Regions from separate parts of the Clostridium sp. 29_15 genome, predicted to be linked through region 3. Evidence: a T-box and tRNA genes for the amino acid it is inferred to sense, from the RefSeq annotation. Region 3 holds a T-box; the other regions hold tRNA genes.
What was found. A T-box is a leader RNA that pairs with one kind of tRNA and senses whether it is charged. The one in region 3 lies ahead of thrS (threonine--tRNA ligase), so its partner is inferred to be a tRNA-Thr.

Region 1: it encodes a tRNA-Thr, which carries the amino acid that the T-box ahead of thrS (threonine--tRNA ligase) is inferred to sense. The anticodon was not compared.
Region 2: it encodes a tRNA-Thr, which carries the amino acid that the T-box ahead of thrS (threonine--tRNA ligase) is inferred to sense. The anticodon was not compared.

Annotation. Positions count from the first base shown of each region.
Region 1 is NZ_MNRT01000030.1:26,644-31,437, forward strand. It holds gene BHW04_RS06360 (DnaD domain protein) at 102-1,097, shown strand; gene BHW04_RS06365 (ATP-binding protein) at 1,090-2,070, shown strand; tRNA gene BHW04_RS06370 (tRNA-Thr) at 2,186-2,260, opposite strand; tRNA gene BHW04_RS06375 (tRNA-Asp) at 2,286-2,362, opposite strand; tRNA gene BHW04_RS06380 (tRNA-Glu) at 2,434-2,508, opposite strand; tRNA gene BHW04_RS06385 (tRNA-Asp) at 2,561-2,637, opposite strand; tRNA gene BHW04_RS06390 (tRNA-Glu) at 2,680-2,754, opposite strand; tRNA gene BHW04_RS06395 (tRNA-Thr) at 2,761-2,835, opposite strand; tRNA gene BHW04_RS06400 (tRNA-Asp) at 2,880-2,956, opposite strand; tRNA gene BHW04_RS06405 (tRNA-Glu) at 3,031-3,105, opposite strand; gene BHW04_RS06410 (hypothetical protein) at 3,239-3,820, opposite strand; gene BHW04_RS06415 (NAD(P)/FAD-dependent oxidoreductase) at 3,939-4,794, shown strand, end outside.
Region 2 is NZ_MNRT01000043.1:116,135-120,928, reverse strand. It holds gene spoIIID (sporulation transcriptional regulator SpoIIID) at 1-161, shown strand, start outside; gene mreB (rod shape-determining protein MreB) at 256-1,290, shown strand; gene yyaC (spore protease YyaC) at 1,340-1,855, opposite strand; tRNA gene BHW04_RS11930 (tRNA-Tyr) at 2,153-2,237, shown strand; tRNA gene BHW04_RS11925 (tRNA-Thr) at 2,264-2,338, shown strand; tRNA gene BHW04_RS11920 (tRNA-Tyr) at 2,344-2,428, shown strand; tRNA gene BHW04_RS11915 (tRNA-Val) at 2,454-2,529, shown strand; tRNA gene BHW04_RS11910 (tRNA-Tyr) at 2,616-2,700, shown strand; SAM riboswitch class I at 2,821-2,992, shown strand; gene metK (methionine adenosyltransferase) at 3,093-4,268, shown strand; gene recD2 (SF1B family DNA helicase RecD2) at 4,372-4,794, shown strand, end outside.
Region 3 is NZ_MNRT01000021.1:63,026-67,819, reverse strand. It holds gene BHW04_RS03565 (glycoside hydrolase family 2 TIM barrel-domain containing protein) at 1-2,184, opposite strand, end outside; tRNA gene BHW04_RS03560 (tRNA-Gly) at 2,467-2,542, opposite strand; tRNA gene BHW04_RS03555 (tRNA-Leu) at 2,548-2,632, opposite strand; T-box leader at 2,739-2,952, shown strand; gene thrS (threonine--tRNA ligase) at 3,019-4,794, shown strand, end outside.

The sequences.
Region 1 (4,794 bases), on a different contig from region 3:
AGTTATTATTCATAATTAATATTACTAAGCTTAGTTGAGGCTTTTATTTAGCTTTGTTATAATTAATCTAGTTATTACACCAAGAAAGGTAGCGAAAAATTATGAGCACATTTATGCTAAAAAATAAACATATAAACTTTACTCCTGTAAGTAACATATTTATAGAGAAATATATGCCTAATGCCCGTGGTGAATTCGTCAAGGTATATCTACTACTTCTTAAATATAATGTTGCAGGCGAAATGGGAGTTAGTTCATCTATTATAGGTGCAAATCTTAACATATTAGAATCTGATGTCATAAATGCTATTAATTATTGGAATGATGAAGGTGTAATTGAATTAGTTCCTATAGATAAAATGGGAAATTTTAATATAGAGTTTGTAGATTTATCGAAAGAAGATAATACTCAAAATAAAGAAGTCAATTTACTAGAAGCCCTTAACAATAATTCAAGAAAAGATATGTTAACAGATATTGAAAGGCTTTTAGGACGTCCTCTATCCCCTATTGAAATGACCAACTATTTAAGCTGGGAAGAAGATTATAATTTATCTACAGAATTGACTCTTCTTTTATTAGAATATTATATTCAACGTGGTAAAACCGATTATAGATATTTAAATAAAATAGCTCAATCGTGGCATGAAATGAAAATTACAACGCTAGAACAAGCTCAGCATTATATCACTATGAATGAAGATAAATGGGTGAAAATACGCCATATATTAAAATACCTAGGAATTACTAATACTGAAATCATGAAGCCACAAGAAGAAATGCTAGAAAAATGGATTATGAAATTTAACTTTCCTATTCCAGTAATAGAAGAAGCTTGTAATAGATGCTTCAAAAGATTAAATAGAGCTGAATTTAAATATATAGATGGAATTTTATCTAACTGGAACAAAAATAATTTAAAAACTCTTGAAGCAATTGCTGAAAAAGAAAATAAACTAGCACCTTCATCTATAAATAAAAGTAATTATACAAGTAATAATAGTAAGAGGATGAATAACTCTAATATTAATGTAACGGCTGCTAAAGCTCATGATACTTTAGAACAAGAATTATTAGGATGGTATGATAATGATTAAAGGATATCAACAAAAAATAACTGAACTATACGAAAAAATACAAGAAGATGAAAAGAAAGCCTTAAGAAATAGAAAAGAAGAAATCAAGCTTACAGTTCCAAAAGTTATGGAACTAGATAATGAAATCCAAAAGCTTTCTATCTCTTTACCAATGTCAATTTTACGTGGCATTCCTGAGGAAGAGCTTAATACTGTCCGTGAAAATATTACTACCCTTAGGGAAAAAAAATATGAACTACTTACAGCTAATGGCTATCCTATGGACTATTTAACATTGCATTATCAATGCACTAAATGTAAAGATACAGGATTTATTGGCAATAAGAAATGTAGTTGCTATAAATCAAAATTAGTTAAATTATATTATCAAACTTCAGAACTTGAAAATTCTCTACATAATTGTAATTTTAAAAACTTTAATATTAATTTATTTTCTTCTACTTATGATAACAACCATAAATACACCCAAAAAAAGAACATGGAAATGATTTATGAATTTATTATTGGTGGGTATCTTCCTAACTTTGAAAAAAGTAATACTAATTTATTATTTTATGGTGAGTCAGGTACAGGTAAAACCTTCTTATCATGGTGTATTGCTAAAGAATTATTAGATAAAGGATATTTAGTAATCTACAAGACTTCTGATGAATTGATTAAAGATTTAAGATCTATTGCTTTAGAAAATAATTCTACACTATTAGATCTTCTTATTAATTGTGATTTGCTTATCATTGATGATTTAGGAGCTGAACAAGTTACCGATTTTACCACTAATGAATTATTTAATTTAATAAATAAAAAGCTTTTAAATAATAAAAAGATGCTGATTTCTACAAATTTAAATTTATTAGAAATATCAAATATTTATACTACTAGACTATATTCTAGATTGCTTGGTAATTTTAAATTATTTAAATTTTACGGAGATGATGTGAGAATAAAGCTGAATATATCTAAAAAACGACTTTAATTAAATGTAAAAAAAGTAAGAGTTTATTATAACTCTTACTTTTTTTCTGTATAATTTAAGTGTTTACTATATAAAATTTAGCAAAATAAAAAACTCTAGAAAAACTAGAGTTCTTTGGAGCTGGCAATAGGAATCGAACCTACAACCTGCTGATTACAAGTCAGCTGCTCTACCGTTGAGCCATGCCAGCATGAATGCTATATAAATTTTAAAAGTGGCGACTCAGAAGGGGCTCGAACCCTCGACCTCTGGCGTGACAGGCCAGCACTCTAACCAACTGAGCTACTGAGCCGCATTTATGGTGGAAACAACAGAGGCAGATGCTCTCCCAGCTGAGCTATGCTTCCATAAACAAATTTAAAATGGTGACCCCTAGGGGAATCGAACCCCTGTTACCACCGTGAAAGGGTGGTGTCTTAACCGCTTGACCAAGGGGCCTTAGGCTTTTGTTCTCTAATTTGTTTTCATATGTTCACTTTTAAAATTAAATTGGCGACTCAGAAGGGGCTCGAACCCTCGACCTCTGGCGTGACAGGCCAGCACTCTAACCAACTGAGCTACTGAGCCGCATTTATGGTGGAAACAACAGTGCTTCCAAAAATTTAAAAATGGTGACCCCTAGGGGAATCGAACCCCTGTTACCACCGTGAAAGGGTGGTGTCTTGACCGCTTGACCAAGGGGCCATAATATGGAGCTGGCAATAGGAATCGAACCTACAACCTGCTGATTACAAGTCAGCTGCTCTACCGTTGAGCCATGCCAGCATATTATAACCAAGAAACTATTCTATTTTCATTTTAAATTTAAATGGCGACTCAGAAGGGGCTCGAACCCTCGACCTCTGGCGTGACAGGCCAGCACTCTAACCAACTGAGCTACTGAGCCGCATTATGGTGGAAACAACAGGGATCGAACCTGTGACCCTCTGCTTGTAAGCTATGCTTCCAAAAATTTAAAAATGGTGACCCCTAGGGGAATCGAACCCCTGTTACCACCGTGAAAGGGTGGTGTCTTGACCGCTTGACCAAGGGGCCTAGGTTTTTCATTTCTCTGTCCTTCAGGGTTATTTCCCCGAGCACATTAACTATAATACTTGAAATCCGAAAAAGTGTCAACACTTTTTCTTCATTTTTTTTATTTTTTTTACATCCCCTCATAAAGCCCCTCTTACTCCAGCATTTTTACTAGGTTTTCAGTGTCTTTCATCTTCTCAATAGCCATACCATATCTTGATAAAATTCTTTCTTTTTCCTTAATTTCTTCTTGAATTTTATTAATTTCAAACTTACATATTTCAAAAAACTCTTTTTCTTCAATTATTTCAATAGATATATTAAATCCACTTTTTTTAAAATTTTGACCGGAAGTAATAAGCTTTACTGGTATCTTATAATTAATAACAGCCAATATTTCTTTTTCCCAAACTCCTCTCTTGTTTACTTCATATTTATCTTTAAGTAAATTCAAATTCTCAAAAATAATATCAAGTTCAGCTTCTATACTTTCCAATAACGCCTTATATAGAGCTATAGATATTCCTCTATTAAGCTTTATTTTTAGAAAATCACTATACTTTATTAAGAATTCATCTATTTCTGTCTGTTTAATATATTCTACATCTTTTTTATCAAATACTTTCAGTCCAATATCACTGGGATAGTTAACTACTACTTGATCATAATTCATCCTGCGAACCTTAAATTCTCTTTCAAATTCCTCTAAATCTTTATTAATTATTTTTGCTAACAATAATATCACCTCTTACCTAGTATTCCATAGTTTAATTACTTATATTACTGTGATAAAATCTAAATAAAATTAACTTTGAATAATGAAAACTGATATTATTCTTTAAGGAGTGTTTATTTTGATTCATCATGAATTATTAATTGTTGGCGGTGGTGCAGCTGGCTTAATGGCTGCTGTAACCGCAAAAGATTTTGGTATAGATGTTGCCATACTAGAAGCTACTGATAGAATTGGTAAAAAAATATTAGCTACAGGAAATGGTCGCTGTAATATTTCTAATATCTCTATTACAGAACCCTTTATTAATTATCATAGCAATAATGATAATTTTTATTATGAAACTTTAAAAAGTTTTTCTGTGAAAGATACTTTAGATTTCTTCCTAGCTTTAGGTCTTCCTATTGTAGAATTACAAAGTAGCAAACTTTATCCACAATCTCTTCAAGCATCTTCAGTTGTGGATATTTTTAGATTAGCTTTAGAGGACAGAAATATTCCAATTTATACAGAATGTAAAGTAAAAGATATCCACAGAGGAAAAGTTTTTAAGTTATCCACAAATAATGAATCATTAAAATTATTCACATGTGATAAACTACTTTTAACTTGTGGAGGAAAAACTGCACCTAAAACTGGATCTGATGGAACTGGATATTATTTATCAGAAAAATTAGGACATAGTATAATTCCTCAACTTCCTGGAATCGTTCAGTTAAAACTAGATTATCCTCATCTTAAATCATTGTCTGGTGTAAAATTTGATGGCTATGCATCTTTACTTATTGATGGTAATGAAGAGCGTAAATATTTTGGTGAAATATTATTCACAGATTACGGAATATCAGGTCCACCAATACTACAACTTTCCGGCTTTGCATCACAAGCTTTAGCCAAAGGTAAAAAAACAGAAATAGTTGTAGATATGCTACCAAAATATACTGTTGAATCCTTAGAAGATTTTATTGAATGCCATT
Region 2 (4,794 bases), on a different contig from region 3:
GAGTAAGCAAGAGTACAATTCATAAGGATATGACAGAGAGACTTCCTAAGATTAATCCAGCTATAGCAGAACAGACACATTCTGTATTGGAACTTAATAAATCAGAACGACACATAAGAGGTGGAAAAGCTACCAAAATGAAGTATAAAGCTATTGAATGATAACTTTATTATATATATAATGGTGTATAAAGGTAATTTTTGTTGAAAAATGATTATTTTTAAATTGTTATGTATATAATAGGAGTGAAATTTAATGTGGTTTTGGAGAAAAAGTGCAGACTTAGGAATTGATTTAGGTACTGCAACGGTATTGGTTTATGTGAAAGGTAAGGGTGTAATATTAAAAGAACCTTCAGTGGTTGCTATTAATAAAGTTAATAATAAGATTTTAGCAGTAGGTGAAGAAGCTCGTAATATGATAGGAAGAACACCAGGAAATATTGTAGCGGTAAGACCTTTAAAAGATGGTGTTATATCTGATTATGACATAACTGAAAAAATGCTAAAGGAATTCATAAAAAAAGCATGTGGGGGTAAGAAAATTATAGCTCCTAAAGTAATGGTATGTATACCTTCACAAGCTACAGAAGTTGAAAAGAGAGCAGTAATTGATGCTACTAAAAATTCAGGTGCTAAGGAAGTGCATTTAATAGAAGAACCATTATCTGCAGCTATTGGAGCTGGCATAGATATAACCAAGCCTGATGGTAATATGATAGTAGATATAGGTGGTGGAACTACCGATATAGCTGTTATTTCTCTAGGTGGAGTTGTAATAAGAAAATCAATTAAATCAGCTGGTGATAGATTTGATGAGGCTATAGTAAAATATGTTAGATTAAAGCATAGAATCATGATAGGTGAAAAAACTGCTGAAGATCTAAAGATTAATATAGGTTGTGCATATAAAGATGCAAGAGAAAGTTCTTATATAATGAAGGGAAGAAACCTAGTAACTGGATTGCCTGATCAAGTGGAAATTACATCTGAAGAAATAAGAGAAGCACTTGAAGAACCTGTTGGCCTAATAGTGGACGGGGTTAAATCTATATTAGAAAAAACTCCACCAGAATTAGCGTCAGATATAATTGAAAAAGGAATAATAATGACTGGCGGAGGTTCATTATTATATGGATTAGATAAACTTATCGAAGTTAACACTGGATTAAATGTAAAAATAGCTGAAAATTCAGTGGAAGCAGTAGTAGAAGGAACAGGTCAAGTTTTAAATTATATTAATAAATTACAATTTGATGATAGTGGAAATGAAATATCTTTAATTGAGTAGTACAAAAGCTAGGCTAAACCTAGCTTTTCTTTTGATATATAGTAAATATTTATTTGGAATAAGATTGGATTAATCCATTTGATATTACTTTAGCCATTTCAAATATTAAGTTTAAACGTATACTCCTGGAAGTGAAAAATTCTGAATTATCACTAGAATCTATAATTCCAATAATGGATACATCGCCAACATCAGGTAACATTTTGCCAACACCTTTTCCAGGGTGAATGGGAAAGTCACGCACATGAATTTCTCCAATGGAATTAGCATCACCTAAACAAGCATCTATACCAATAATTGTTGAATAGGGATATATTCTTTTAATTTCATAGATGCTTTTCTCAAGATTAAGTGCGTGTATAGGATCGGCTAAAGTACCATATATAGGAATAGGAAAACTATTTTCCTTAAGTAATGTGCCAACAAGAGGGCCAAGACAATCTCCAATACATTTATCGGTACCAATACAAACAATAATGGTTTGTGGTTTAATATATTTTTTTAAAAATTCAGCAATTTTCATGGAGGCTGAATTTGAATTATAATTTATTTTAAGTTTTTGCAAAAGAATCCCCCCTCTCACAATAAATATATATGAATATTTTTTACTTAATATAATTCAATAACATAAATAACTTTTTAGCATTATCTGATAATTAAAATAAAAATAGATATAGAAGTTTAGGGAGTAAAAATGAGTAAAAAAGAGAAAAATAGAATAAAAACTTCGATAAATAGCTATAAATTACTTAAATGACGAAATATGAAGTTGCAATATGTAATAAAAACATATATACTAATCATTGTCAGTTTAGCAAGTAGTTGCCGAAAGACAAAGTGTTAATAAAGAAATTTATTAAATGGGGGAGTTCCCGAGAGGCCAAAGGGGGCAGACTGTAAATCTGTTACGTTTCGTTTCGATGGTTCGAATCCGTCCTCCCCCACCATTCCACCATTTAAAAATATAATATACGCTGGCATGGCTCAACGGTAGAGCAGCTGACTTGTAATCAGCAGGTTGTAGGTTCGATTCCTATTGCCAGCTCCACAAATGGGGGAGTTCCCGAGAGGCCAAAGGGGGCAGACTGTAAATCTGTTACGTTTCGTTTCGATGGTTCGAATCCGTCCTCCCCCACCATTTATAATTTAATTTAGAATAATATGGAAGCATAGCTCAGCTGGGAGAGCATCTGCCTTACAAGCAGAGGGTCACAGGTTCGATCCCTGTTGTTTCCACCATTTAAAAATATAATATACGCTGGCATGGCTCAACGGTAGAGCAGCTGACTTGTAATCAGCAGGTTGTAGGTTCCAGCTCCACAAATGGAGGAGTTCCCGAGAGGCCAAAGGGGGCAGACTGTAAATCTGTTACGTTTCGTTTCGATGGTTCGAATCCGTCCTCCTCCACCATGACTTGACACCAATTTTGATACAATGAATATTAAAATTGGTGTTTATTTTCTTTGAAATAGATATTGACATAATTTGGGGATAATGTTATAATTGATTGAAAATTAAACATGATATTAATTCTTATCAAGAGAGGTGGAGGGAAAGGGCCCTGTGAAACCCGGCAACCTATTTAGGAGTGAAGAATGGAGAATTAAAAATGAAAAATTATAGTAATTTTACATTTTAAATTTTGTACTTTACATTTTTAGGTGTGGTGCCAATTCCTGCAAGAAATTTTGCAAGATAAGAAAAGACCTTATGAATATAGGCTCTTCTTATTGAAGAGTTTTTTTTATTGTTTTTAATTGCTTAGAATTAATATCATGCCTAGAAGAGAGGAGCTAAGCATAATGAGAAAATTATTTACATCAGAATCAGTTACAGAAGGGCATCCAGATAAGATTTGTGATCAAATATCAGATGCAGTATTAGACAACATATTAGCAAAGGATCCAAATGCAAGAGTTGCTTGTGAAACAACAGTAACTACAGGAATGGTACTAGTTATGGGGGAAATTTCAACTAACTGTTATGTTGATATTCCTAAAGTAGTTAGAGATACTATAAAAGAAATTGGATATGATAGAGCAAAATATGGATTCGACTGCGATACTTGTTCAGTATTATCATCAATAGATGAACAATCTAGTGATATAGCTATGGGAGTTGATGAAGCTCTTGAAGCGAAACAAGGAAATAAAGATGATGTTGAAGCAGTTGGTGCTGGAGATCAAGGAATGATGTTTGGTTATGCAACTAATGAAACAGAAGAATTTATGCCATTACCAATAATAACTGCCCATAAGTTAGCTAGAAGACTTACAGAAGTAAGAAAGAATGGTACATTAAGCTATTTAAGACCTGATGGAAAGACTCAAGTAACTGTTGAATATGATGGAAATAATGTTGTAAGAATAGATACAGTAGTAATATCAACACAACATGATGAAAAAGTTTCACAAGAACAAATAAGAAGAGATTTAATGGAGCATGTAATAAAGTCTGTTATTCCAGCAGAATTATTAGATGAAGAAACAAAATATTTCATTAATCCAACAGGAAGATTCGTTGTTGGTGGACCACAAGGTGATAGTGGATTAACAGGTAGAAAGATTATAGTAGATACTTATGGAGGAAGTGGAAGACACGGTGGTGGTGCTTTCTCAGGAAAAGATCCAACTAAAGTAGATAGATCAGCTGCATATGCTGCAAGGTGGGTTGCCAAGAATTTAGTAGCAGCAGGAGTTGCAGATAAAATAGAAATACAATTAGCTTATGCAATAGGTGTAGCTAAGCCAGTATCTATATCAGTAGAAACTTTTGGAACAGGTAAAATAAATGATGATGAAATTGTATCAATAGTAGAAAAGGTATTTGATTTAAGACCAGGTGCAATTATCAGAGATTTAGGATTAAGAAGACCTATCTATAAGCAAACAGCTGCTTATGGACATTTTGGAAGACATGATTTAAATCTTCCATGGGAACAATTAAATAAAGTTGGAGAAATCAAAAGATTTCTTTAATTAGTACAAGGGTGGGGTGTGTTTTTCATAATCCACCTTTTCTTGTTATTATGATATAATAATATAATTACAAGAGAGAACTTTGGAAGGGTTGGAAATATAGATGGAATCACTAGTATTAGAAGGTTCAGTGGAAGCTATTATATTTAAAAGTGAAGATACAGGATATACTGTTGCGAAGATTACAGCTAATAAAGAACTAATAACAATTGTAGGTGTAATGCCTCTACTACAAGAAGGGCAACAAATTGAAGTTAAAGGGACGTTTATTCAGCATAAGCAATTTGGAAGACAGTTTAGTATAGAAGAATATAAAGAAAAATTACCTTCATCATCAAAAGAAATAGAGAAGTATTTAAGTACAGGGATTATACATGGAATAGGACCAGTAACAGCTAAAAAAATAGTAAAGGCATTTGGTAAGGATACTTTACATATTCTTGATAATAATATTGAGAGATTAAAAGAAATTGAAGGAATTGGTGAAAAGAAATTTAACATAATATATGAGTCTTATATTGAAACA
Region 3 (4,794 bases):
CACTTGGATTTTATAATTCTTCAAAAGATCTTCTTTATTATTTTCTCTTGCTATTTCCTTTACGGCTTGTCCGAAAGTAACTTCAAAGCCTTTTTCTGCCCATAATGTATCTTCTGATAATCTCATAGATATATTATAAGTGTAATTTCCTTCTTCTTTAAATTGAGGATAATCAATTGGCACATATAACTCTTCTCCTGCTTTTACAGAAGGTTTGATAGTTGTCTCAAAAATTTTAATTCCTTCATGTTCTACATAACATACAAAATCATATGCATCTGTAGATATAAATAAATTATCATTTTTAATACTTACTCCTTTGCTATCAGCTACAAGCTTTACATTAGCATAAAGATATTTTACTTCTTGTGCCTTTGGTGATGCCTTTCTATCAGCATATACTATTCCATTGGTACAGAAACAATAATCTGTAGCTCTATCATCAAAATCTCCTCCATAAGCAAAGATTTTTTCCCCATCTTCATTAACTTTTTCCACAGATTGATCTATATAATCCCAAATAAATCCGCCTTGATACATTTCATACTTTTCTTCAAGTTCTGTATATAAGTGCATTCCTCCACATGAATTGCCCATGGCATGCATATATTCACAGCTTATATATGGTTTTTGTGGATTATTATTTAAGTATTCTTCAATATCTAAAGGTTTTGCATACATTCTGCTTTCCATATCACTTATTTCATTAAAATCTCTATTCCAAAATACGCCTTCATAATGAACTATTCTTGTATCATCATTTTCATGAAAATACTCAGTCATTTTCAAAATATTTTCTCCAGCATATGATTCATTACCACATGACCATATTAATATAGCTGGGTGATTTTTATCTCTTTGCAGCATAGATGCAGCTCTATCTATAACAACTTCTTTCCATTCTGGCAAGCTCCCTGGAATATTCCACTCTGGATCACAAGCTCCCATCTTTTGCCATGAACCATGACTTTCAAGGTTTGCTTCATCAATTAAATAAACTCCATACTCATCACAAAGATCATACCATAAACTTTGATTAGGATAATGAGATGTTCTTACAGCATTAATATTATGTTGTTTCATGAATTTTATATCCCATAGCATGTCTTCTTTAGTAATAGCACGACCTCTTTGATAATTAAATTCGTGTCTATTTACACCTTTGAAAACAATTCTCTTACCATTTAGCTTCATGACTTTATCCACTAATTCAAATTTACGGAATCCAATTCTTTGAGGTATTATTTCAATTAACTTATCCTCTCTATCTCTTACTTCTACATATAATGTATATAAATATGGATCTTCTGCACTCCATTTATATACGTTTTCAATAATTGCATCAAAATAAATTTCTTTATTAAAGTCTTCCTTTCCACTGCTATATACTATTTCTCCAAGCCTATCTTTAAGAGCTACTTCTACAGTACATTCTTCATAGCCTTCTAATTTAAGAGCTACACTTAAGATTCCATCACTATAATTTCTATCTAAATTTGCCTTAACAAACATATCCTTTACATGAGTTTTCGGTACTGCATAAATATATACATCTCTAAATATTCCTGAAAATCTCCAGAAATCTTGATCCTCTAACCAACTAGCACTACTTCTTTTATATACTTCCACCGCTAGCTTATTTTCTCCGCTCTTTAAGAAATCCGTAATATCAAATTCTGATGGCGTAAATGTATCCTCACTATATCCTATAAATTTACCATTTAACCAAAGATAAAATGCTGTTTCTACACCTTGGAATGAAATAAAAGTTCTTTTACCCTTTAATTCTTCCTTTATTTCGAAATTCTTCACATAGCTTCCTACTGGATTATACTCTTCTGAAACAAATGGAGGACGTAAGAATTCTTGTCCATCCCATGGATACATTGTATTAATATATTGACACTTATCATAACCTTGCATTTGAATATGCCCTGGTACATTTATTTCATCAAAATTATCACAATTAAAATCCTCTTTATAAAAATCAGCAATTCTTTCATGAGGATTTACTGCATAACTAAATTTCCATTTTCCGTTTAAACTTTGTCTTAATGGCATGCTATATCCTAATTTTAAGTCTTCTTTTTTTTCATAGAAAAGATGATCTGAATGAGCATCTATTCTATTAACTCTAAAAACCTCTGGATTATTAAGCCATTTTAATGTTGCTTCATTTATCATTTATAAAATTCCTCCTCTTAAACACCTTTGTATACATTTTCATTATATCATTTGTTTACTTATTTTTTTAGTATTTTTTTCAAAAAAAAATGCGTAAACCTATTTCTAGGCTTACGCATTCCTACTACGCAAATTTATTATATATACATATATCTTTTATTCTTACATAGTTTATTTTATTACAATCCATTAATTTTTGCCAATACTTTTTTATTATTTATGCAATAAAAATTAACTCCCTTATGAATTCAATTCCAAATTATCAATTTTCAATTATAAAAATGGAGCGGTAAACGGGACTCGAACCCGCAACGTCCACCTTGGGAAGGTGACACTCTGCCAATTGAGTCATTACCGCTTAAATGGTGCAGGTGAAGGGAGTCGAACCCTTACACCGATTGGCGCTAGATCCTAAGTCTAGTGCGTCTGCCAATTCCGCCACACCTGCTTGATATTTTAATTTTACTATTTTTTGTAAATTAATGCAATATTTATTTTAACAAATTTTCAATATTGACATAATTTAATTTGCTACATATAATAATCTTAAATATAAAAATACTATGATGAGAAGAGTAAACTAAAGGTATATTTCCAGAGATAATCTGCAATAGCTGGAAGCAGATTTAAATGAAATTAGTTGAAAACTAACTCGGAGTGACTCTAATCCAGTCCGTTTGTCATCACGTTACGATGATTCTTAAGTGGCCTATTATTTTAGGCAATTAAGGGTGGAACCACGGGAATATATATGCTCTCGTCCCTTTTCTATACGAAAAGAGACGATGAGCTTTTTTTATTTTAAAAAATACATAATGAAAGGACGAAAAAAAAATGATTAAAATAACTTTAAAAGATGGATCAGTTAGAGAAGCTGCTAAAGGTTCATCAATCTTAGATGTTGCTAAATCAATCAGTGAAGGTTTAGCTAGAAATGCACAATGTGGAAAAGTAAATGGAGAGGTTAAAGATTTAAGAACTATTTTAAATGAAGACTGTACTCTTGAAATTTGCACATTTGATAGCAAGGAAGGAAAAGATGCTGTAAGACACAGTGTTTCTCACGTATTAGCTGCTGCTGTTAAGAGATTATTCCCAGAAGCTAAAATAGCTATTGGACCATCAATTGAAAATGGATTCTATTATGACTTCGATACTGAAAAAGCTTTTTCAGCTGAAGACTTAGTTAAAATAGAAGATGAAATGAGAAAAATAATCAAGGAAAATCCTGCTATAGAAAGATTTGAACTTCCAAGAAACGAAGCTTTAGAACTTATGAAGGATGAGCCTTACAAAGTTGAATTAATCAACGACTTAGCTGAAGATGAAATAATATCATTCTACAAAATAGGTGATTTTACAGATCTTTGTGCTGGTCCTCACGTAATGTCATTAAAGAATATAAAAGCTATTAAATTACTTAGAAGTGCTGGTGCTTACTGGAAAGGTGACGAAAAGAATAAGATGCTTTCTAGAATTTACGGTACTGCATTCTTAAAGAAAGCTGATTTAGATGCTCACTTAGAAGCATTAGAAGAAGCTAAAAAAAGAGATCATAACAAATTAGGTAGAGAACTTGGAATCTTCACAACTGACGAAAAGGTTGGTCAAGGTTTACCACTATTCATGCCTAAGGGAGCTAAGATATTCCAAACTCTTCAAAGATGGATTGAAGATGAAGAAGAAAGAAGAGGCTATGTTTTAACTAAGACTCCTTTCATGTCTAAAAATGATTTATTTAAAGCTTCAGGACACTGGGATCACTATAAAGATGGAATGTTTGTTTTAGGTGACGAAATACAAGATACTGAAGTTATGGCATTAAGACCAATGACTTGTCCATTCCAATTTACAGTATACAATGCAGAACAACACAGCTACAGAGACCTTCCAATCAGATATGCTGAAACTTCTACTCTATTTAGAAAAGAAGCTTCAGGAGAAATGCATGGTCTTATAAGAGTAAGACAATTTACATTATCTGAAGGACATATAATCTGTACTCCTGAGCAATTAGAATCAGAATTTAAAGAAGTTATTGATTTAATTAACTATGTTATGAGTACTTTAGGAATTGATGGAGATATATCTTACAGATTCTCTAAATGGGACCCAAGCAACACTGAAAAGTACATCAATAACCCAGAAGCTTGGGAAGCTACTCAAAACCAAATGAGAACCATATTAGATCACTTAAATATAGATTATGTTGAAGCTGAAGGTGAAGCTGCATTCTATGGACCAAAGCTTGATATCCAATTCAAGAACGTTCACGGTAAAGAAGATACTATCATCACAGTTCAAATTGACTTTGCTTTAGGTGAAAGATTAGGAATGTCTTACATTGATAAAGATGGTAACAAGAAAACACCATTCGTTATTCATAGATCATCAATTGGCTGCTATGAAAGAACTATTGCTATGCTTATAGAAAAATATGCTGGTGCGTTCCCAACTTGGTTAGCTCCAGTTCAAGTTAAGGTATTACCTTTATCAGATAAGTACAATGACTACACTGCTAAAGTTGTAAGTGAATTAAGAAACAATGGAATCAGAGTTGAAGCTGACTACAGAACTGAAAAAATTGGTTATAAAATTAGAGAAGCTAGA